4 regions of the Kitasatospora nipponensis genome follow, and region 1 is predicted to be linked to each of the others. Evidence: riboswitches for the same ligand, from Rfam matches in the RefSeq annotation. Region 1 holds a riboswitch; each other region holds the start of a gene.
What was found. A riboswitch is a leader RNA that binds a small molecule or an ion and turns the genes downstream of it on or off. The one in region 1 is predicted to bind cobalamin.
Positions count from the first base shown of each region.

Region 2: it holds a riboswitch for cobalamin, as region 1 does, so the genes downstream of both, metE (5-methyltetrahydropteroyltriglutamate--homocysteine S-methyltransferase) here and ABD323_RS21440 (cobalamin biosynthesis protein) in region 1, are expected to answer to the same signal.
Region 3: it holds a riboswitch for cobalamin, as region 1 does, so the genes downstream of both, cobN (cobaltochelatase subunit CobN) here and ABD323_RS21440 (cobalamin biosynthesis protein) in region 1, are expected to answer to the same signal.
Region 4: it holds a riboswitch for cobalamin, as region 1 does, so the genes downstream of both, ABD323_RS26955 ((2Fe-2S) ferredoxin domain-containing protein) here and ABD323_RS21440 (cobalamin biosynthesis protein) in region 1, are expected to answer to the same signal.

Region 1 covers NZ_BAAALF010000078.1:16,485-22,115, reverse strand. The annotation lists gene ABD323_RS21445 (RNA-guided endonuclease InsQ/TnpB family protein) at 63-1,262, opposite strand; cobalamin riboswitch at 1,568-1,704, shown strand; gene ABD323_RS21440 (cobalamin biosynthesis protein) at 1,832-2,833, shown strand; gene ABD323_RS21435 (cobyric acid synthase) at 2,830-4,356, shown strand; gene ABD323_RS21430 (putative cobaltochelatase) at 4,392-5,631, shown strand, end outside.
Region 2 covers NZ_BAAALF010000024.1:12,246-17,876, forward strand. The annotation lists gene ABD323_RS09885 (glycosyl hydrolase family 95 catalytic domain-containing protein) at 1-1,634, shown strand, start outside; gene metE (5-methyltetrahydropteroyltriglutamate--homocysteine S-methyltransferase) at 1,701-4,043, opposite strand; cobalamin riboswitch at 4,182-4,404, opposite strand; gene ABD323_RS09895 (type 1 glutamine amidotransferase domain-containing protein) at 5,073-5,631, shown strand, end outside.
Region 3 covers NZ_BAAALF010000203.1:5,100-10,730, reverse strand. The annotation lists gene cobN (cobaltochelatase subunit CobN) at 1-1,130, opposite strand, end outside; cobalamin riboswitch at 1,236-1,359, opposite strand; gene ABD323_RS34405 (GNAT family N-acetyltransferase) at 1,626-2,096, opposite strand; gene ABD323_RS34400 (hypothetical protein) at 2,095-2,430, shown strand; gene ABD323_RS34395 (Crp/Fnr family transcriptional regulator) at 2,549-3,307, shown strand; gene ABD323_RS34390 (hypothetical protein) at 3,304-4,515, shown strand; gene ABD323_RS34385 (MFS transporter) at 4,671-5,631, shown strand, end outside.
Region 4 covers NZ_BAAALF010000119.1:8,496-14,126, forward strand. The annotation lists gene ABD323_RS26935 (amino acid ABC transporter permease) at 1-158, shown strand, start outside; gene ABD323_RS26940 (amino acid ABC transporter ATP-binding protein) at 155-898, shown strand; gene ABD323_RS26945 (N-acetylmuramic acid 6-phosphate etherase) at 1,051-1,980, shown strand; gene ABD323_RS26950 (N-acetylglucosamine kinase) at 1,977-3,017, shown strand; gene ABD323_RS26955 ((2Fe-2S) ferredoxin domain-containing protein) at 3,031-3,465, opposite strand; cobalamin riboswitch at 3,497-3,667, opposite strand; gene ABD323_RS26960 (formylglycine-generating enzyme family protein) at 3,766-4,440, shown strand; gene ABD323_RS26965 (cytochrome P450) at 4,679-5,631, shown strand, end outside.

The DNA of each region.
Region 1 (5,631 bases):
CCTCCTGAAGGCGGGGGTCCGCCTTCAGGAGGGGGATTTCTGACTCCTGCTGCACGGACGCCCTACGGGCGACCGTGTCCTACGCATTCAACGTCAGCAGGGCACAGACCAGCCCTGACGCGCATCACGCGGGCGGAGTTCTTGTCCCTGGGTGTGGAGACTCCGCACGAGGTGCACGTGTAGATCCGTTCCGACAGTGGCAACGCGTGCTTGGCTCTCGCTCCGCAGTTGGCACAGTCCATGGTCGTGTGCGCGGGGTGCACCAGGTGCACCGTCCGGCCGTGCTTACGTCCCATCTCGATCAAGGCGCTCTTCGTCGCGCCGATCGCCGCGTCGGCGGCCTTGCGCGCCATGGTCGTCTTGGCGAGGAACTTCGGACGGAAGTCCTCAACCGCGATCAGGTCATGATCTCGCACGACGGCCTTGGCCCACTTGCGGCCGGTGTCCTGACGCTGCCGGGCGATCTTCTTGTGAGCCTTCGCCGTGCTCCGTTGCGCGCGAAGGTAGCCCTTCGACGCACCCTGACCGCGTCCCGGCTTCCTGCGAGCCATCTGCCGCTGATACCGGGTCAGCTTCACCCGCGCGTCGCGTCCGTGCTCCGGGTGGGGAAGATCATGGGTGTCACTGGTGGTGGTCGCGGTCTCCGTCACTCCCCAGTCGATGCCTATGCAGCGACCGACGGCGGGGAGCGGCTGCGCTTCGACAGGGACGACGAGCGAGGCGTACCAGTGGCCGACGCTGTCGCGGTACACGCGCACGCTGCTCGCGTCGGCGGGCAGGTCGCGGGACCACACCACCATCAGGACGATTCCGCCCGCCAGGTGTAAGCGGCCGTCCTTGATACGGAAGCCGCGCCGGGTGTAGTTCATCGACGGGAGCGCCTCGCGCTTCTTCTTGATCTTCGGCATCCCCGCGCGGCGCTTGATCGGCAGGCGGTCCTTCACATCGTTGAGCGCCTTCGTCCGGGACTTCGCGAAGTCCCGGACGATCTGCTGCTGCGGAACGCTCGCGCCCTCGCGCAACCACGGCATGGCGGCACGGGCCTCGGTCAGCATCCGGTCCAGTTCGGCCGGACCGCACGTCACCTTCTCGCCGCCCTCGGGGCGGGTGCGGTTGGCGACGGAACGCTGACGGGACTTCGCCACACACTCGTTCCACACCCACCGACAGCGGGCCCATTCGGCTTCGAGGCCGGACAAGGCGGTGGACGACACACGAAGCCGATAGGTGTACCGGGCGAATCCGGCATCCCCGCTCTCCATTGACACCCCCGGCGCAACCCACACACCAATCCGACTGACGATCACCATGCCACGCACCACTGACAGCGGACACGGTGATCTGGGCCCCGGGGGGTCACGGATGGTGGACGCCGATCCGCCCGGCGGCGAATCGGCTGCACCTGACCCGCCACGTGGGACATCGGATTCCTCCCCGGCCTGAAGGCCTGGGCATCACCTGGTGACGGTTCGCCACCGGGCCGCCGGTGTGATCCACCACTCCGGGGGCGCGGTTGACTCCCGGTTCCGGGCCGTGATGGGATCCACGGGCCATACGGAGGCACAGAGAGGAAGCCGGTGCGAATCCGGCGCGGTCCCGCCACTGTCACCGGGGAGCACGCTCGACGTCATGGTCACGGCGGTCCGCCACAGGATCGTTGGAAGGCCCGAGGGTGTGTCAGCTACCCGGGGAGCCAGGAGACTCTCGCCCCCGGTTCGTCGATCCAGGGCGCGGACCCTGAGTGAGGACACATCCTGATGCTGCCCGCCCCGCCACGGCCCGGCCCGGCCGCTCCACCCACCCTCCCGCCCGCCGTCCCGCCGGCCGGCTGATGCCGGTGGGTGCGGTGCGGGCAACCCTTCCCTACGCGGTGGGCGCGCTGGCCGGATACGCGGCCGACGCCCGCTTCGGCGACCCCGGGCGCGGGCACCCGGTGGCCGTCTTCGGCCGGGCGGCCGGGCGCCTGGAGCGCGCGCTGTGGCGCGACCACCGGGGCGCCGGGGCGCTGCACACCGCGCTCTGCGTGGGCGCGGTGGCGGCCGGTGCGGTGGGCGTCGAGCGGCTGGCGCTCGCGCGCACCCGTGGCGCGGCCCCTGTCGCCACCGCGGCCCCCGTGGCCACGGCCGCGCTCGCCACCTGGACGGTGCTCGGCGGCACCTCGCTCACCCGCGAGGCGCGCACCATCGGCGCCGCGCTCGCCGCGGACGACCTGGACGCGGCCCGCGAGCGGCTGCCGCACCTGTGCGGGCGCGACCCGAGCGCGCTGGACGGAGCGCAGATCGCCCGCGCGGTGGTCGAGTCGGTGGCCGAGAACACCGCCGACGCCGTCGTCAACGCCCTGGTCTGGGGCGCGCTGGCGGGCCCGCCCGGCCTGCTCGCCTTCCGGGCCGTCAACACGCTGGACGCGATGGTGGGTCACAAGTCCGCGAAGTACCGCCGGTTCGGCTGGGCGGCGGCCCGGCTGGACGACCTGGCCGGCTGGCCCGGTGCCCGGCTGACCGCGCTGCTCACCGTGGCGGCCGCGCCGCCCGCCGGGCGGCGCACCGCCTGGCGCGTCTGGCGCCGCGACGGCTCCGCGCACCCGAGCCCGAACGCCGGGCAGGCCGAGTCGGCCTTCGCCGGCGCGCTGGGCGTGCGGCTGGGCGGTCCGCTGCGCTACGGCGTCCGGGTGGAGCAACGCCCGGTGCTGGGCGCCGAGTTGCGTCCGGTCGGGGCCGGTGACATCGAGGTGGCCTGCCGGCTCTCGCGACGCGTCGGACTGCTGGCCCTGGGTACCACGGTCGCGGCACGGTTCGCGCTGGCCGCCGCACGGTCCCGGAGGGGGACGATATGAACAACGCACTGCTGGTCGCCGGGACCACCTCGGACGCGGGCAAGAGCGTGGTGACCGCCGGCATCTGCCGCTGGCTGGCCCGCCAGGGCGTGCGGGTCGCACCGTTCAAGGCCCAGAACATGTCGCTCAACTCGATGGTCACCGCCGACGGCGCGGAGATCGGCCGGGCCCAGGCGATGCAGGCCCAGGCCGCCCGGGTGGAGCCCGAGGCCGCGATGAACCCGGTGCTGCTCAAGCCCGGCGCGGACGGGCGCAGCCAGGTGGTGCTGCTGGGCCGCCCGGTCGCCGAGGTCGGCGCGCTGGACTACCGCGAGCGCAAGCCCGTCCTGCTGGCGCGGTCGCTGGAGTGCCTGGCCGACCTGCGCCGGCGCTTCGACGTGGTCGTCTGCGAGGGCGCCGGCTCCCCCGCCGAGATCAACCTGCGCGACCGCGACATCGCCAACATGGGCCTGGCGCGGGCCGCCGACCTGCCGGTGGTGGTGGTCGGCGACATCGACCGCGGCGGGGTCTTCGCCGCGATGTACGGCACGCTGGCGCTGCTGAGCGCCGAGGACCAGCGGCTGGTCTCGGGCTGGCTGGTCAACAAGTTCCGCGGCGACGCGCGGCTGCTCAAGCCGGGCCTGGACATGCTGGAGGAGCTGACCGGCCGTCCGGTGCTCGGCACCCTGCCGATGCTGCGGGGCCTGTGGCTGGACGCCGAGGACTCGCTGGACCTGTCCACCGTGGTGGAGCGCGAGGACGTGGTGGGCCCCTACGGCGCCGACGTGCTGCGGGTGGCCGTGCTGCGCTTCCCGCGGCTGTCCAACTTCACCGACCTGGACGCCCTCGCCCAGGAGCCCGGGGTGCTGGTGCGCTGGGCGACCCGGCCCGAGGAGCTGGCCGACGCCGACCTGGTGGTGCTGCCCGGCACCCGGGCCACCGTCGCCGACCTGGCCTGGCTGCGCGAGCGCGGCCTGGAGAAGGCGCTGCGCGAGCGGGCCCACGCCGGGCGGCCGGTGCTCGGCGTCTGCGGCGGCTACCAGATGCTGGGCCGGCGGATCGCCGACGAGGTGGAGTCCGGCGCCGGTGTGGTGGCGGGCCTGGACCTGCTGCCGGTCTCGGTGGAGTTCGGGCGCGAGAAGGTGCTCGGCCGCCCGGTCGGCGCCGCCTACGGCGAACGGGTCGAGGGCTACGAGATCCACCACGGCGTGGTGACCGTCGAGGGCGGCGAGCCGTTCCTGGACGGCTGCCGCGTGGACGCCGTCTGGGGCACCACCTGGCACGGGGCACTGGAGAACGACGGCTTCCGGCGGGCCTTCCTGCGCGAGGTCGCGGCGGTGGCGGGCCGCGCCTTCGTGCCGGCGCCCGACACCTCGTTCGCGGCGGCCCGCGAGGCCCGGCTGGACCGGCTGGGCGACCTGATCGAGGAACACGCCGACACCGCCGCCCTGTGGCGGTTGATCGAGGGCGGGGCGAGCGGCGACCTGCCGTTCGTGCCGCCGGGAGCGCCGGCTGCGCGCGCAATGGAAGGTGACCGTCTGTGAGTGACGACCGCTACCCCTTCACCGCCATCGTGGGGATGGCCGACCTGCGGCTGGGGCTGCTGCTCAACGCCGTCTCGCCGGCGGTGGGCGGCGTGCTGGTGCGCGGTGAGAAGGGCACCGCCAAGTCGACCATGGTGCGCGCGCTGGCCGGGCTGCTGCCCTCCATCGCGGTGCTGCGCGACTGCCGCTTCGCCTGCGACCCCGCCGGGCCCGACCCGCAGTGCCCGGACGGCCCGCATACCGCCGAGCCCGCCGGCGACCGGGCCGCGCGGCTGGTCGAGCTGCCGGTGGGCGTCACCGAGGACCGGATCGTCGGCTCGCTGGACCTGGAGCGGGCGCTGGCCGAGGGCGTCAAGGCCTACGAGCCGGGGCTGCTGGCCCAGGCGCACCGCGGGGTGCTCTACATCGACGAGGTGAACCTGCTGCAGGACCACGTGGTGGACCTGCTGCTGGACGCCGCCGCGATGGGCCGCTCCTACGTGGAGCGCGAGGGCGTCTCGGTGCGGCACGCGGCCCGTTTCCTGCTGGTCGGCACGATGAACCCGGAGGAGGGCGAGCTGCGCCCGCAGCTGCTCGACCGGTTCGGGCTGACCGTGGAGATCGCGGCGACCCGCGAGCCGGCCGAGCGCGCCGAGGTGGTGCGCCGCCGGCTCGGCTACGACGCCGACCCGGCCGCGTTCGCCGCCCGCTTCGCCGACGAGGAGCGGGCGCTGGCCGAGCGGATCACCACCGCCCGCGCGCTGCTGCCCTCGGTGGTGCTGGGCGATCCGGCGCTGCGTCAGATCACCGCGGTCTGCGCCGCCTTCGAGGTGGACGGGCTGCGCGCGGACATCGTGATGGCGCGCACCGCGGTCGCCCTGGCGGCCTGGGACGGGCGCACGGCGGTGGCCGAGGAGGACGTCCGCAAGGCCGCCCAGCTGGCACTGCCGCACCGCCGCCGGCGCAACCCCTTCGACGCGCCCGGGCTGGACGAGGAGCAGCTGGACCGCACGCTGGCCGAGCACCGCGAGCCGGAGCAGGAAGGGGAACCCGAGCCCGAGCAGGACCGCGAGCCGGAGGGCGAGGGTCCGGACGGCGAGGGCCCCCAGGACGACGGCCCGGGCCCCGACGGCCCCGACGGCGGCGGTGGCGGCGCTCCCGAGCCGCCCACCGGCCCCGGCGCCCCGCCCCGGGCCGAGGCCCCCGCCGACGGCTCCGAGCCCGCCCAGCCGGCCGCCGAGGCCCCGGACGCGGCCCCCCAGCTGCCGCACCCGGCCGGCCCGGCCCGCGAGACGG
Region 2 (5,631 bases), on a different contig from region 1:
ACATCAACGTCCAGATGAACTACTGGCTGCCCGACCGGGCCGGCCTTCCCGGCAGTTTCGACGCCTTCGCCGACTACTGCCTCGCGCAGTACCCGGGCTGGCAGGCGACCACCCGGGCGCTGTTCAACGACCCCCGCAACGGCTTCCGCAACACCTCGGGGAGGATCGCCGGGTGGACGGTGGCCATCTCCACCAACATCTGGGGCGGCTCCGGCTGGTGGTGGCACCCGGCGGGCAACGCCTGGATCAGCAACTCCCTCTACCAGCACTACGAGTTCACCCTCGACCAGGCGTACCTGGCGCGGATCTACCCGCTGCTGAAGGGGGCCTGCCAGTTCTGGGAGGCCCGGCTCGTCACCACGACGGTGACCGACCCGGTCACCGCAGTGAGCTCCCAGGTGCTGGTGGACGACCACGACTGGTCGCCCGAGCAGGGGCCGACCGACGCCCTGGGCATCACCTACGCGCAGGAGTTGGTCTGGCAGCTCTTCCAGAACTACCGCGCCGCCGCCGCGGCGCTCGGCCAGGACGCCGCCTACGCCGCCACCGTCACCGACCTCCAGTCCCGCCTCTACCTGCCGAGGGTCAGTGCGACCACCGGCTGGCTGGAGGAGTGGATGACCGACGCCAACCTCGGCGACACCACCCACCGCCACCTCTCCCCGCTGATCGGGCTCTTCCCCGGTGACCGGATCGACCCCTCCACCAGCCCCGCCGCACTCGTCACCGGAGCCACCAACCTGCTCACCGCGCGGGGCATGCAGAGCTACGGCTGGGCCTGTGCCTGGCGGGCACTGTGCTGGGCACGGCTGAAGAACGCCGACAAGGCGTACCAGTTGGTGCTCACCGTGCTCAAGCCCGCGGTGAGCGGCAACAACGGCAGCAGCATCAACATGTTCGACCAGTACGGCGGCAGCGTCTTCCAGATCGACGCCAACTTCGGCACCCCCACCGCCATGATCGAGATGCTGGTCCACTCCCGACCAGGGCTGGTGGAACTGTTGCCGGCCCTGCCCTCCGCCTGGGCCGCCGCCGGCCGCATCACGGGCGTCGGCGTGCGCGGCGGCTGCACCGTCGACCTCGCGTGGAGCGCCGGCAAGGTCACGACCGTGACGCTGCACAGCGTCCACGGCGCGGCCACCACCGTGCGGGCCGGCGCCTGGAGCCAGGCCGTCACCGTGCCGGCCGGCGGCTCGGTGACCCTGACCCCGGTCGACGTGTTCCAGTTGGTCAACCGCCGCAGCGGCAAGGTGATCGACGTGCCGGGCAACTCCGTCTCCGCCGGAACGGCCCTGGCGCAGGACACGAACCGCCCCTCCGACAGCCAGCGCTGGCGGCTCACCCCGATCGGCGCGGGTGGCTTCGAACTCACCAATGTCCACTCGGCGTTGGCCATGGACGTCAACGGCGGCACCACCGCCGACGGTGCCTCGATCATCCAGTGGACCCCGCTCCACAGCACCAACCAGCAGTGGAGGCTGGCCGACGCGGGTGGCGGCTACGTCAAGCTGCTCAGCGTCCGGAGCGGCAAGGTGCTCGGCGTGGCGGGCGACTCCACCGCCGACGGCGCGGGCATCCAGCAGCAGAGCGACACGGGCGGCATCAGCCAGCACTGGCAGGTCCTGCCGGCCTGACAGCGGCCACGGGGCGGTGCCGGGGCGGGCGGTCACGGTGGACCGCCCGCCCCGGGACTGCCGGTGTCAGTCGGTGAGTTCCGCGCGGACCGTGTGGGCGGCGGCGACCAGGTGGTCGAGTGAGGCGCGGGTCTCGGGCCAGCCGCGGGTCTTGAGGCCGCAGTCGGGGTTGACCCAGAGGCGTTCGGCGGGGATCGCGGCCAGGCCGGCGCGCAGGAGGTCGGCGGCCTCCTCGGTGCTCGGCACGCGCGGGGAGTGGATGTCGTAGACGCCGGGTCCCACCTCGCGGGGGTAGCCGGCCTCGGCGAGCTCGTGGGCGACCTGCATGTGCGAGCGGGCGGCCTCCAGGGAGATGACGTCGGCGTCGAGTTCGTCGATGGCGGTCATGATCGCGCCGAACTCGGCGTAGCACATGTGGGTGTGGATCTGGGTGTCCGCGCGCACGCCCGAGGTGCTGAGGCGGAAGGCCTCGGTGGCCCAGTCCAGGTAGCCGGGGCGGTCGGCGGCGCGCAGCGGCAGGGTTTCGCGCAGGGCGGGTTCGTCGACCTGGATGACGGCGGCGCCGGCCGCTTCCAGGTCCTGGACCTCGTCGCGCAGGGCGAGGGCGACCTGGCGGGCGGTGTCGGCGAGCGGCTGGTCGTCGCGGACGAAGGACCAGGCGAGCATGGTGACCGGGCCGGTGAGCATGCCCTTGACCGGGCGGTCGGTGAGGTCCTGGGCGTAGCGGAACCAGCGGACGGCCATCGGGTGCGGGCGGGAGATGTCGCCGGCGAGGACCGGCGGGCGCACGTAGCGGGTGCCGTAGGACTGCACCCAGCCCTGCTGGGTGGCCAGGTAGCCGGTGAGCTGTTCGGCGAAGTACTGGACCATGTCGTTGCGTTCGGGCTCGCCGTGCACCAGGACGTCGATGCCGGCCTTCTCCTGGTAGGCGATGACCTCGGCGACCTCGGCGCGCATCGTCTCCTGGTAGGTGTCCTCGTCGATCCGGCCGGCGCGCAGGTCGGCGCGGGCGGTGCGCAGGTCGGTGGTCTGCGGGAAGGAGCCGATGGTGGTGGTCGGCAGCAACGGCAGGGCGAGGCGGGCGCGTTGGGCCCGGGCGCGGTCGGGGTAGGGCTGGGCGCGGCGGGCGTCGTCGGCGGTGGTGGCGGCGGTGCGGGCGCGGACGGCGGGGTCGTGGGTCAGGGCGGAGGCGGCGCGGGAGGCCAGGTCGGCGCGGTTGGCGGCGAGTTCGGCGGTGATGGCGTGGGTGCCCTCGCGCAGGCCGCGGGCGAGGGCGGTGATCTCGGTGGTCTTCTGGCGGGCGAAGGCGAGCCAGCGGGCGACCTGCGGGTCGAGGTCGCGCTCGGCGCCGGCGTCGAGCGGGACGTGCAGCAGGGAGCAGGAGGGGGCGACGTCGACGCGGCCGGCCAGGCCCAGCAGGGTGGCCAGGGTGGTGAGGGACTTCTCCAGGTCGTTGATCCAGACGTTGCGGCCCTCGACCACGCCGGCGATCAGCCGCTTGCCGGGCAGGCCGCCGACGGCCGCGAGGTCGAAGAGGTTGGCGGCGCCGGGGCCGGTGAAGTCCAGGCCGACACCGTCGATCGGGGCCTTGGCCAGCACCTTGAGTGCCTCACCGGCCCGGTCGAAGTAGGTGGCGACCAGCAGTTTCGGGCGGTCGGTGAGGGCGCCCAGTTCGCGGTAGAGGCGGGCGGCGGCGTTCAGTTCGGCGGGCGTGCGGTCCTGGACCAGGGCGGGCTCGTCGAGTTGGACCCACTCGGCGCCGGCGGCGCGCAGGTCGGCGAGGAGTTCGGCGTAGACGGGCAGCAGCCGGTCCAGCAGGGTGATCGGCTGGAAGTCGGCGGCGACGTCCGGGGCTGGCTTGGCGAGCAGCAGGTAGGTCAGCGGGCCGACCAGCACCGGACGGGCCCGGTGGCCCAGCGCGAGGGCCTCGCGGAGCTCGCCGACCGCCTTGGCGGAGTTCGCGGCGAAGACCGTCTCGGGTCCCAACTCGGGGACGAGGTAGTGGTAGTTGGTGTCGAACCACTTGGTCATCTCCAGCGGCGCCAGGTCCTGGGTGCCGCGGGCCATCGCGAAGTAGCCGGCCAGCGGGTCGGCCTGGACGGCGGCGCGGTGGCGCGGCGGGATCGCCCCGACGGCGACCGTGGCGTCCAGCATGTGGTCGTAGAGCGAGAAGTCGCCGGTGGGGAGCTCGGTGACACCGGCGTCGGCGAGTTGGCGCCAGGTGGCGCGGCGAAGGCCCTCGGCGGTGGTCCGCAGGTCGGCGGCGCTCACCCTGCCGGCCCAGTAGCCCTCGATCGCCCTCTTCAGTTCACGGTGGGGGCCCTGCCGCGGGTAGCCGTACACGGTCGTCTGCGCGGCGGTGGTCGTCGCGGGGCCGTCGGTCGCACTGGTGGTGGAACTCGTTGACACGGAACTCTCCTTCGCGAGTCGCGTTGCGATCCCGGGAGAGCACGAAGCCGTGAACGTACGACAGCGCGGGCACGGCGCCAGGATGGGCCCGCCCGCTCCGCCGACCCGCCCTCGAGGTCACCGAGATCACCGCGTGCGAGGTGCACGCGGGCAGTGGCAGGTCTTCGGACTCGCGGGCGCGTCCACCTGTGAAGGCGGACCCCTACTGGCCGTCGCTTCCCGGGCCCCTGCTGGGGCCCAGTGCATGTGACGGCGGTCGTTCCCACTCACCGCTGCGGGGCAGTCCCGGATTCCCACCGGGTTCCCTCTTACGACGCACCTGCCTGGCGGACAGGGCGAACCGACTGCGAGTCACAGCCTAGGCCCATCGGGGCCGCGCCGCCGGAAATCGTCCGCATGACGGATGAGAATCGATCAGCATGCGAGCCGCGGTCCACCCGCGACACCGGCCCCCGGGCGCCGGCCGTCCGCACGCGCGCTGCCGCATAGGTGTAGTTGCCGGCCGCCGCGCAGCTGGGGTCCGGGGCGGTACTGGCCCGGGTGCAGACGGCCTGGTCCAGGGCGGCGACCAGGTCGTGACCGCCGAAGGCGTGCGGGTCGTAGCCGGTGATCTCGGCGAGCAGGGCCTCCTTGCCGAGCGAACCGCGCCGTAGACCTCGACGGCGCTCGTGGTGACGCGGCTTCAGCGCAGGTAATCCGACTCGTCCACCTCGCGGTGGACCTACGGTTGCGGGTCAGCGCCGGATTTTAACCGGCTTCCCCTGGCTGCTGAAGGTTTGAAATCGGCTCATCTGACCAGAGTCGGTCGCGAAGCGTCAACGGAGCGGGATACCCGGCCCGCCCGGCGGGATGCCCACGCGGCCCCGCACGATGACATTCCGTCGGCTCCCGGCTTCGCCGGCCGTCGGCGTTTCCCCCGGTGGCCGGAACTTGACCGGGTCTACCGTCGAGGCCATGAGCACGCCGGCGTCCTGGATCCAGGGCGTCGGAGCGTGGAACCAACCACCACCCCCGGAGCGGACCACCACCATGGCCAAGAAGATCCTTTTCGTGATGACCGGCGCCGACCACTGGACGCTGGCCGACGGCACCAAGCACCCGACCGGCTTCTGGGCGGAGGAGGCCCTCGCCCCGTACGAGGCGTTCACGGCGGCGGGCCACCGGATCGTCGTCGCGACTCCCGGCGGCGTGGTCCCCACCGTCGACCGGGCCAGTCTCGCCCCGCAGTTCAACGGCGGGGAGGAGGGCGCCAGGAAGGTCGCGGACGGCCTCGCCTCGATCGCCGAACTCCAGCGGCCCGTCAGGCTGGAGGACGTCGGCCTGGACGACTACGACGCCGTCTTCTACCCCGGCGGCCACGGTCCGATGGAGGACCTGGCCCTCGACGCGAACTCCGGGCGGCTGCTGACCGAGGCGCTTACCTCCGGCCTGCCGCTGGGCGTGGTCTGCCACGGCCCCGCCGCACTGCTGGCCGCCCGCGACGCCGACGGCGGCTCGCCGTTCGCCGGCCGCAGGCTGACCGGCTTCAGCAACACCGAGGAGATCCAGGCGGGCCTGGCCGACAAGGCCCGCTGGCTGCTGCAGGACC
Region 3 (5,631 bases), on a different contig from region 1:
GGGCCCTCCAGCGGGCCGATGTCCCAGCCCTCGGCGGCCAGTCGGCGCAGCAGCCGGGCCGCGCTGGCCGGGGTGTCCAGGCCGACCGCGTTGCCCACCCGGGCGTGCTTGGTCGGGTACGCGGAGAGCACCAGCGCCAGGCGCCGCTCGGCGGCCGGGATGTGCCGCAGCCGGGCGTGCCGCACCGCGATCCCGGCCACCCGGGCCGAGCGCTCGGGGTCGGCCACGTAGACGGTCAGGCCGTCCTCGTCCAGCTCCTTGAAGGAGAACGGGACGGTGATCAGCCGGCCGTCGAACTCCGGCACCGCGACCTGGGTGGCGGTGTCCAGTGGGGAGATCCCGTCGTCGCTGCCCTCCCAGGTCTCCCGCGACCAGGTCAGGCAGAGCGCCTGGAGGATCGGCCGGTCCAGCGCGGCGAGCGCGCCGGCGTCCCAGGCCTCCTCGTCGCCGCCGGCCGAGGCGTCCGCCGGGCGGGTGCCGCCGGCGGCCAGCACGGTCGTCACGATGGCGTCGGCGCGGCCCAGCTCGGCCAGCAGCTCGTCCGGCGCGCCGCGCAGCGAGGAGCAGTAGAACGGCAGCGCCTGCCCGCCGGCGTCCTCGATCGCGGCGCACAGGGTGTCCACGAAGGCGGTGTTCCCGCTCATGTGGTGCGCGCGGTAGTAGAGGACGGCGACCGAGGGGCCCTCGGTGCGGCGGGCGGCGCGCTCCAACGGTCCCCAGTCGGGGGCGGAGGCCGGCGCCGCGAAGCCGTGGCCGGTGAGCAGCACGGTGTCGCTGAGGAAGGAGGCGAGCTCGGCCAGGTTGGCCGCGCCGCCGTGCGCGAGGTAGGCGTGCGCCTCGGCGGCGAGGCCCGCCGGGACGGTGGACAGCTCCATCAGCTGGGCGTCCGGTGCCTGCTCGCCGCTGAGGACGATCACCGGGCGCGGGCCGGCGAGCAGTGCGTCCAGCCCCTCCTGCCAGGCGCGGCGCCCGCCCAGCAGGCGCACCACCACCAGGTCGGTGCCCTCCACCAGCTCGGGCAGCTGCTCGGGCGTCAGGCGGGCCGGGTTGCCCAGGCGGTAGCCGACCGGGCCGGTGGCGGCGCGGGCGGAGAGCAGGTCGGTGTCGGAGGTCGACAGGAGCAGGATCACGCGGCGGCCCTCCCGCGGCGGTCGGCGGTGACGGGCATGACGGTGCGCATACGGCGTGCCTTCCTCGGGGTCCGCGCCCCGTGGGGGAACCCCGGCCGAAGGCTGGGGGGAGGGTCGAGGACGGCAGGAGTTCCTGGCTCCCACGGCGACTGAACCGTGGTCACAGTGGCGGGACCGCACCGGCTTCGCACCGGTTTCCTCCCCTGACGCCGTCTCTGGCGTGGACAGGCCGACCGGCCCGTCCGGCGCCATCCTAACGGGCGGCCGCCGCGGGCCGACCGGGGGCGAGCGGGTCCCGCGGTGGCGGGCCCGCCGGCCGGCGATACGGCGGCGATACGGGGGTGGGCCACGATGGCCGCGACGGGTGCTTGGGCCGGTACTGACACGGGGGTCCGGCCCACGCCCCGCGCTCCACGTCGCCCGCCCCTGTGCCCCCACGACAGAGGCGCGCGACGGGGTGCGGACGCCGGGGCCGCCGCCGCCCGCGCTGCCGCACTACGGCAGGTCCAGCTCGCCGACCACCTGGTCGCCGCTGAGCTCCCCGGTGGGACGGAACCCCAGACCCAGGTAGAAGCCCTGCGGACCGTGCTCGCCGAGCCCCCAGGTGGTGGTCACCCGCGTCCCGCCGCGCCGGCGGACCTCCTCGGCCACCGCCCGCACCGCGAACCGCCCGTACCCGCGGCCCTGTTCCCCGGCGGCGATGTTCAGCCGCCAGAGGCCGTCGCGGGGCCGGTCCCGCGGGTCGGCGGGGTCGAAGCGCACGCCGAAGAAGGCCATCAGGAAGCCGACCACCCGCTCGCCGTCCACGATCAGCCGTGGCCAGGCGATCTCCTGGTGCACGTAGGCCTCGGCCAGCGACTGGGCGACCGGGGAGGCGAACTCCCGCTGCTCGGGGCGGACCTCCAGGGCGCAGGCGGCCAGCACGTTGTCCGGGGTGATCTTCTCCAGGCGGAGCGGGGACGTCATGCGAACCACCCTAACCAGCCTGGCCAGGGGATTGTCGACAGTGTCTGCGGAGCGGTGGCGGACACGGTCGGCGCTGAACGTCGGTTCGACCCTGGGGATCGCGGTGGCCGCCGGCCCGACGCAGCTGTGGGCGGCCGTGCCGGGCACCGGAGGGGCGCTGCTGGTGCCGGCCGCCGTCGCCGCCCTCGGGGTGCTGCCCGCCGCGTTGCTGCCCGCGGTGCGGGCGCTGCGGCGGGCGGAGGGTGCGAGCGGTTCACTCGAAGCGGGTGGCCGCGCACCGGGGCGAGGCCCTCGGACACCGCCAAGTCCGCTGGAGGAGTGCACCGTTCACTGATACCGGACACTCGGCAGAAGCATCGGCGCGGTCCCCTGCGCAACCCGTTCCGCTGCGCTATGTTCCGCGTGTATGCCCGTCCGTGGGGGCGGGTTGCCGACCGTTGGGGGCACGGCGCATGACGACGGCGCGGACACTGCTCGAAGCGAACGGGGAGGGGCCGGCCCGACTGCCGGCTCCCGTTCCCGCACACGGACCGCTCGCCGAACTCCCGGCGCCCGCCCGGGAGAAGCTCGGCCGGCTCGGCACCCGGCGGGTCTACTCGCCCGGAGAGGCGTTGATGATCGAGGGGGACCGGGACGACCGGGTCGCCCTGCTGCTGACCGGCTGCGTCAAGGTGGTGGGCAGCACCGAGGACGGCGGCGAGGCCCTGCTCGCGGTCCGGGTCCCCGGTGAACTCCTGGGCGAGCTCGCGGTGCTGGACGGCGGGCCGCGCTCGGCGACGGTGCTCGCGGTGCGCACCAGCACCACCCGGGAGATCGGCGGGACGGCCTTCCGGGCCTTCCTCGCCGAGTACCCCGAGGCCGCGGCGGCCGTCCAGCGTTCGGTCAGCCACAAGCTCCGCTCGGCCACCCGGCACCGGGTGGACGCCGGTTGCGGCACCGTGCTGGTGCGGCTCGCCCGCACCCTGCACACCCTGATCTGCTCCTACGGCCGTCCCACCGCCGACGGCCTGCGGATCGACGTCCCGCTCAGCCACGCGGACCTGGCCGCGCTCGCCGGGCTCTCGCAGGCCAGCGTCGAGCGCTCGCTGCGGACCCTGCGCTCGCAGGGGGCGATCCGCACCCGCTACCGCGAACTGGTGGTCAGCGACGAGCACGTGCTCTGCCGGGCCGCCGGGCTCTCCGCACGCACCGGCCGGGAGGCGGTGAGATGACCACCGGTCAGGAACCACGGCTGCGCCGGCTCTGCCTGGTGGTCGACATCGAGGCGTACGGCGGCCGCCCGTACTCCGTCCAACAGCGGGTCCAGGCCAAGCTCGACCGCGCGCTGGACCACGCGTGCGAGCGGGCCGGGATACGCCGTCCGCAGTGCGAGCAACAGGACCGGGGGGACGGGCAGTTGCTCCTGCTGCCGCCCGGTGCGGACGAGGCCAGGGTGCTGCCCGGCCTGGTGCTGGGCCTGCGGGACGCCCTGCACACGATGAACCGCAGCCCCGGCACAGACGGCCGGATCCGGATCCGCGCCGCGCTGGCCCAGGGAGCGGTGCAGCGGGCGCCGCTGGGCTACGTGGCGTGGTCGGTCGAACTCGCCTCCCGGCTGCTGGACTGCGCGGAGATCCGTGCCGCGCTCGCCGCGGCCGCTGCCAGTGACATGGCCCTGGTGGTCGCCGCCGACCTGTACGCGGACGCCTTCGCCACCGGCGCCGGCGGCCTGCCCGGGACCGCGTTCACCCAGGTCACCGTCTCCATCCCGGCCAAGCGCTTCGAGGCGGTGGCCTGGGTGGGCACCGCCGGGCGCGGGACGCTGGACGCCCTGCCGCCGGCCGCCGCCAGCGCGGCGCAGCGCCGCCGCAGCGCCCGCGCGGTGCTGACGGAGGTACTCGGCACCATCGGCGCGGGCCTGTGCCTGATCGCCCCGGGCGGCGGCGGAGGCGACGCGGGCGACGGCACGGAGGACGGCGCCGACGGCACGGGAGCGGGCGGGGGAGCGGGGGAGGGCGCGGGCGGCGCGACGCGGGCGTTGGAGGGGTGGGCATCGGGGCACCTGTTCGGCCCGCCCGCCCCGCACCACGACGTTCCGCACCACGACGTCCACCACCACGTCGCCCCGCACCACGACGTCCCACAGCCCGGTGTGCCGCACCACGAGGCTCAGCACCGGGACGCCCACCACGACGTCCACCACCACGGCGATGACGGGACGCAGCACGTCGCCTGGCACGCCGACGGCATGACGCCGGACGGCGTGCTGCACGGTGCGGGCCAGTACGACCTGTTCGACCACCTCCTGCACCCCTGGGGCCACGACCCCTCCTACGACGGGCTGTTGCACGACATCCCGCCGCACGACGCGCCCCTGCACGAGGACCCGCCGCACGACGGCCAGGGCCACCACCCGCACCCGCCGCACGGTGGGTCCTGACGGACCGGGGGACGGCGGGCGGGCCGAGACGTGGTGAGGGGCGGTCACTTCTCCTGGATCCCGGGGGACTTCACCGGAGGGGAGCCACGGACGCCCGGGTCCGCGCATGATCAAACAGCCGGACACGCCATGCGTCAGGGCAGTAGCCTACCCGAATGGCCATCTTGCATGTTGAGACAACTCCCACTTCAAACCTATCACCTGACGACCAGTCGCGCAAGTCCTCCTGGTGGGTCTCCCGGGGGTTGATACCCGAGCCGGGGCCGCGGCGGGTGCTCGCGCTCGTGAGCTTCGTCAACATGATCGGCAGCAGTATGTTCATGCTGACCGCCGCGCTCTTCTTCATCCGCTCGATCGGGCTCTCGGTCGCGCAGGTCGGCCTCGGGATGGGCATCGGCGCGCTGGTCGGCCTGCTCTCCGGGGTCCCGGTGGGGCGGCTGGCCGACCACCGCGGGCCGCGCGAGGTCTACCTGGTGACCCTGGTCGTGCAGGCCGCCGCGATGGCCTCGCTCGTGCTGGTCCACACCTTCTGGCTCTTCGTCGTGGTGGTCTCGCTCACCGAGCTGGCCGGCTCGGCCAGTTCGGCGGCCCGCGCGCCGCTGACGCGCGGGGTGTCCGGCGAGCGGCCCGCCAGGTTCCGGTCCTACCTGCGCGCGATGGTCAACGTGGCCTCCAGCATCGGGGCCCTGCTGGCCGCTCTGGTGGTCCAGCTCGACACGCACACCGCCTATCGGTGGCTGGTGCTGGGCAACGCCGTCAGCTTCCTGCTCAGCGCCGCCGTCGCGAGCCGGCTGCCGTCCCTGCCGCCGGTCCCGCCGCCGGCGACCGGGCGGCGCAGCGCCCTCAAGGACCGGCCCTACCTGCTCTTCTCCGTGCTCGGCGCCGTGATGGCCCTGCAGGGCGACGTCCTGGTCTTCGCCCTGCCGCTGTGGATCGTCGAACACACCCACGCGCCCCGCTGGTTCGCCGGCGCCAGCGCGCTGGTCAGCACGGTCCTGGTGGTGGGCCTCCAGGTCAGGGTGGGCCGGGGGATCGAGACGAACGCCGCCGCCGTGCGGGCCTGGCGCCGCTCGGGCTGGGCGTTCCTGGCGGGCATGACCCTGATCGGCCTGACCG
Region 4 (5,631 bases), on a different contig from region 1:
TGCGGGTCGCGCAGATCAAGGCGGACTACGACTTCAACTACACCCCCTACCTCGGCGCGGCCGCCCTGTTCGTGGCGGTGACCATCCCGCTGACCAGGTACGCGGACCGGTTGCAACGCCGCGCGGCGCAGCGGACCTGGGCGGAGGCGGCGGCATGACCGAGCCACTGCTGCGGATCCGCGGCCTGCGCAAGCGGTACGGGGCGCGCCTGGTGCTGCGCTCGATCGACCTGGACGTCGCCGAGCACCAGGTGGTCTGCCTGATCGGCGGTTCGGGCTCCGGCAAGTCGACCCTGCTGCGCTGCGTGGACCTGCTGGACGTGGTCGACGACGGCACCGTCCACCTGGGGGAGACCGAGCTGACCGATCCCCGACTGGATCCGAACCTCGCCCGCCGGCGGATCGGCATCGTCTTCCAGGCCTACAACCTCTTCCCGCACCTGAGCGTGCTGGACAACATCACGCTCGCCCCGCGCCAGGTGCACCGGGTGCCCCGCCGGGCGGCCGAGGAGGCGGCCCGGGACCTGCTGGAGCGGCTGGGGCTCGCCGACAAGGCGCACGACTACCCCGACCGGCTCTCCGGCGGCCAGCAGCAGCGGGCCGCGATCGCCCGCGCCCTGGCCACCGAACCGCAGGTGCTGCTCTTCGACGAGATCACCTCCGCGCTCGACCCCGAACTGGTGGGCGAGGTGCTGGACGTGGTCACGGACCTGAAGCAGCGCGGCCTGACCATCCTGATGGCCACCCACGAGATGGGCTTCGCCCGGCAGGCCGCCGACCAGGTCTGCTTCCTGGAGGACGGCGTGATCCGCGAGCAGGGCAGCGCGGAGCAGGTGCTCACCGACCCGCGCCACGAGTCGACCCGGCGCTTCCTCTCCCGGGTGCTCGACCGCCGGTGACCCCGGGTCGGGCACGCCCTGCGGCGCGGCGGCGGGTGACGCGGCTATCTTCACAGCTGTGCACCCGCCGGGCACCCGCCCGGCCCGACCACTCGCCCACGCCCGCCCACGCCACCCACCCACCCTCGCCCGCCCACGCACTGGGAGCAGCCATGTCGACGGAGCCCGAGACCCTGCGCGCGGACGGGCTGCCGCCCACCGAGCGCCGCAATCCGGCCAGCACCCGGCTGGACGAGCTGACCACCACCGAGCTGCTCGAACTGATCAACGATCAGGACGCCACGGTGCCGGGCGCGGTGCGCGCCGTGCTGCCGCGGCTGGCCGAGCTGGTCGACACCGCGCTCGGCGTGCTGCGGGCCGGCGGCCGGGTGCACTACTACGGCGCCGGCACCAGCGGGCGGATCGCGCTGGGCGACGCCGTCGAGCTGGGGCCGACCTACGGGGTCGGGCCCGATCGCGTGCTGGCCCACCTGGCGGGCGGCCCCGGCGCCCGCGGGAGGGCCAGGGAGGACGCCGAGGACCACGCGCCGGACGAGGACGCGGCCGACACGCCCGGCACCGGGGACCTGGTGATCGGGGTCACCGCGAGCGGACGCACCCCGTACGTGGCGAGCGCGCTGCGCGCCGCCCGTGCGGTCGGCGCGCACACCGCGCTGCTCTCCGGCGACCCGGCCGCGCCGCTCGCGCCGCTGGCCGACCTGCACCTGGCGCTCGACACCGGCCCCGAGGTGGTGACCGGCTCGACCCGGATGAAGGCCGGCACCGCCCAGAAGCTGGCGCTCAACGCCTTCTCGACCGCGCTGATGGTCCGCAGCGGCCGCACCTGGTCGAACCTGATGATCGCCGCCTCGGCGAACAACGCCAAGCTGCGCGAGCGGGCCGTGCGCACCCTGGTGACCGCCTGCCAGGTCCCCGAGGAGACCGCCGCCCGTGCGCTGGCGCAGTGCGCCGGCGAGATCCCCACGGCCCTGGTCTGCCTGGTCGCCGGCGCGAGCCCCCTCGCCGCCCGCGAGGCGCTGGCCGCCCACCACGGCCACGCCTGGGCCGCGGTGCGCGCGCTGCGCGAGGAGACCGGCCGGTGACCGGCGACGGTCCGCTCTACCTCGGCCTCGACGTGGGAGGCACCCGGACCCGCGCGGTGCTGCACGACCGGCACGGCCGTGAGCTCGCCCGGGCGGCCGCCCCCGGCGGCAACCCCGCCGCCCGCGGCGCCGGCGCGGCGCTGGAGGTGCTCGGCGGCGCGGTGGCCGAGGTGCTGCGCGGGCGGGATCCGCAGCAGGTCGGCGGCTGCGTGCTCGGCCTGTCCGGACTGCGGGCGCTGCCCGACCGCGACGTCTTCGCGGCCGCCTGCCGGACGGCCTTCGGCCTGCCGGGGCCGGTGCGGCTGGTCTCCGACGCCGTGGTGGCGTTCGTGGCGGGCAGCGGCGCGGCGGCCGGGACGGTGCTGATCGCGGGCACCGGCACCATCTGCTGCCGGATCTCCCACCCCGGCGCCGACGGTGACGCCGCCACCCTCGACCCCGGCTCCGCTCCCGGGGCGGCCGACCCGGTGGTGACCGCGACCGCCGGCGGACTCGGGCGGGCGCTTGGCGGCGGGGGGGGCGGGGTCGGCGGGGTCGGTGGAGGGGGTGGCCAGGCGCACGCGCGGCCCACCGACCCGCTGGGCCGTGCGGTGCTGGCCGCGTGCGGCGTCACCGATCCCACCGCCCTGGTGCGCTGGGCCTACGACGGTCCGCCGCACCGGCTCGCCACCCTCGCCCCGCTGGTCAGCGAGCTGGCCCTGGCCGGCGACCCGGCCGCCGAGGGGTTGGCCGACGCCGCCTCGGCCCGACTGGTCGAGCTGATCCGCGCCATCCACCACCCCTGCGAGCCCATCGTGCTGGCCGGCAGCGTCGCCACCACGCCCGGCCCGATCCGCGACCGGCTGCTCGCCCGGCTGCGCGCCGACGGGCCCCCCGGGCCGGTCGGGTCCGCCCGCGACCCCGTGGCCGCCGCCCCCCCCCCCCCGATCCGCGCCCGGCTGCCCGCCCGCCTGCGCGCCGCCGCCCCGCCCGGGCCGGTCGGTTCGCCCGACGACCCGGTGGCCGCCGCCGCCCGACTCGCGGCCCGCCCGGGCTGACCGGAGGTGGCGCTCACTGCGCCGGAGCCGCGCGCGTGCGCCTGCCGGGCCCGTGCGCGGGGATCCGCAGCGACTCCAGCGCCGCCGGCAGCGCCGCCCCCGCCGCCGCCCCCGCCCCCGACGGCCGTCGGCCGAGCCGGCGGACCCAGTCGCAGAGCTCGGCGGTGTCGGCCGGGTCGGTCAGGTTCCCGAACCAGAGCGGCCCGGTCCGCGGTTCGCCCGGGAGCCGCCCGCGGGAGCGCACGACGACGACGTTGGCGACCTCGCACGGCCCCAGGCACTCGGTGACCAGCAGCTTCGCGTCCGGCAGGGACTCGACGGCCGCACCCAGGGCGGCCAACTGGCCCGCGTGATCGGTGCCGGGGCGCTTGGTGGCGCTGCCGCAGCAGCAGCCACGGCAGACGATGACGTCCACACCCGGCGGGCGGGCAGGGTCGACCGGTGGCATCGCAGAACTCCCTCGTGGGGTCCGCGCCCCAACCGTCGGAGAAACCACGGGTCAGTGTTCTGACTCCCGGCGCCGTACCCCGGACCTCCGAACCGCCCGTCCGCCGGGCGGAGTTCGCCGGAAGGGGCGGACACCGGTCACAGTGGCGGGACCGCCCCGGACTCGCACCGGGTTCCTGCACACCGTGGTCTCGGATGCTCGTGCATCTCGTGCGCGACCCTGCCGCACCCGGCGACGGCCCGTCAACCCACAGTGACGCAGCCCACGTCGACGCGAATGTCTCGCTAGGATCCCCGGATCATGGACCTGATGACGGGGAACGAGCTGGTCGCCATCCCGCCGGGGCGGGTGACGTTGTCGGACCGGCGGACCCGGCGCAGTTGGTCGGTCGACCTGGCGCCCTACCAGCTCGCGGCATCCCCGGTCACCCAGGCGTTGTACGCACGGATCACGGGCCGTCGGCCGAGTGCCACGTCCGGGGACCGGTTGCCCGTCGAGTCCGTCTCCTGGTGGGACGCGACGCGGTTCTGCAACGCCCTGTCCCAGCGGGCCGGCCTCACGCCCGCCTACCACTTCGGTGCCGAGGCCGACGTCATCGAGTGGGACGAGTCCGCCGACGGGTACCGGCTGCCGACCGAAGCCGAGTGGGAGCACGCCTGCCGGGCCGGGACGACCGGGCCGCGCTACGGGGAGCTCGACGAGATCGCCTGGTACCGCGGGAACTCGCACGAGCGCATCCACGAGGTGGGTGGCAGACGGCCCAACGCGTGGGGGCTCCACGACATGCTCGGCAACGTCTGGGACTGGTGCTGGGACGTCTACGACGCCGAGGTCTACGGCGCCTACCGGGTGCTCCGCGGCGGTGGTTGGTTCGATGAGCAGTGGAGTTGCCGGACCTCCGCGCGGCGCCGCAGCCACCCGACGTTCCAGGTCGACGACGTGGGATTCCGCGTCGCGCGTACCGTCCTGCGGTGATCCGCGCCCTGTGCGGCCCGCCCCGCGCGGGGCGGGCCGCACAGGGCAGGTTCAGGTCATCAGACTGACGAATATCCGGATATTCGGTCAACTATGCGCTGGTGCAAGGGCCGTGTGCAACGGGGGTACGCTGATTCCCGATGTGGACGAACTTCCTGTCATCGTCCGAATTCTTCGGCGTGCGCGCTCGCCGGGGAATGTCGGCGTGCCCGGCCGCGGTCGAAGGCGAGCAAGCCCCTTGAACAGCCTGGTGGATGGAGCGGCGCACGGCCTGGCGCAGGCCGAGGCGACCCTGCTGTCGGTATTCGACCCGCAGCACCGGGAGAATCCCTATGCTCCCCTGGCGGAACTCCGGGAGCTGGCGCCGACTTTTCATCACGAAGGCCTGGAGACCCGATTCCTGACCACGTTCGCCGACTGCCGGGCGGTTCTGGTCGACCCCGACTTCGTGGTTCCCGACCGCGCCTGGCTCGAACGCGAGCGGCCGGACTGGCTGGGGCACCCGGCCGCCGACTTCTTCTACTCCGCGCTGCTGGGCACCAACGCGGACGCCCACGAACGGCTGCGCCGGCCGCTGGCGGGGGCGTTCGGCGCCCGACGGGTCGCGGCGCTGGCGGCGGGATGCGAGAAGGCCACCGACGCCCTGATCGACCGGTTCGCGGAGGCCACCGCGAACGGCGCCGCCGCGGACTTCCAGGACCTGGTGGCGTACCCGCTGGCGGTCGGCGCGGTGGGCGACCTGATCGGCGTGCCGCCCGCGGACCACGGGCGGTTCCGCGAGCTGGGGGAGGGGGCCGCCCGGCTGCTGGAGCCGGTGCGGTCGGCGGCGGACTGGGCCCGGGCCGACCGGGCGGTGGCGGCGCTGCGGGACTACCTCGCCGACCTGCTGCGGCAGCGCCGGTCGCGGCCCGCCGAGGACCTGGCCAGCACCCTGCAGGCCCCCGGCGGCACCGCGGGGCCGGCGCTGACGGAGGGTGAGCTGGTGGACCTGCTCCTGCTGGTCCTCGTCGCCGGCTTCGAGACGACCGTCGGGCTGCTCGGCGGCTCGGTGTTCGCCCTGCTCACCCACCCGGACCAGCTGGCGCTGCTGCGCGTCGACCCGGCCCTGCTGCCCGGCGCGGTCGAGGAGTCGCTGCGCTGGGACGGGCCGGTGCTGATGACCGAGCGGCTGGCCGCGCGCCCGGCGCGGGT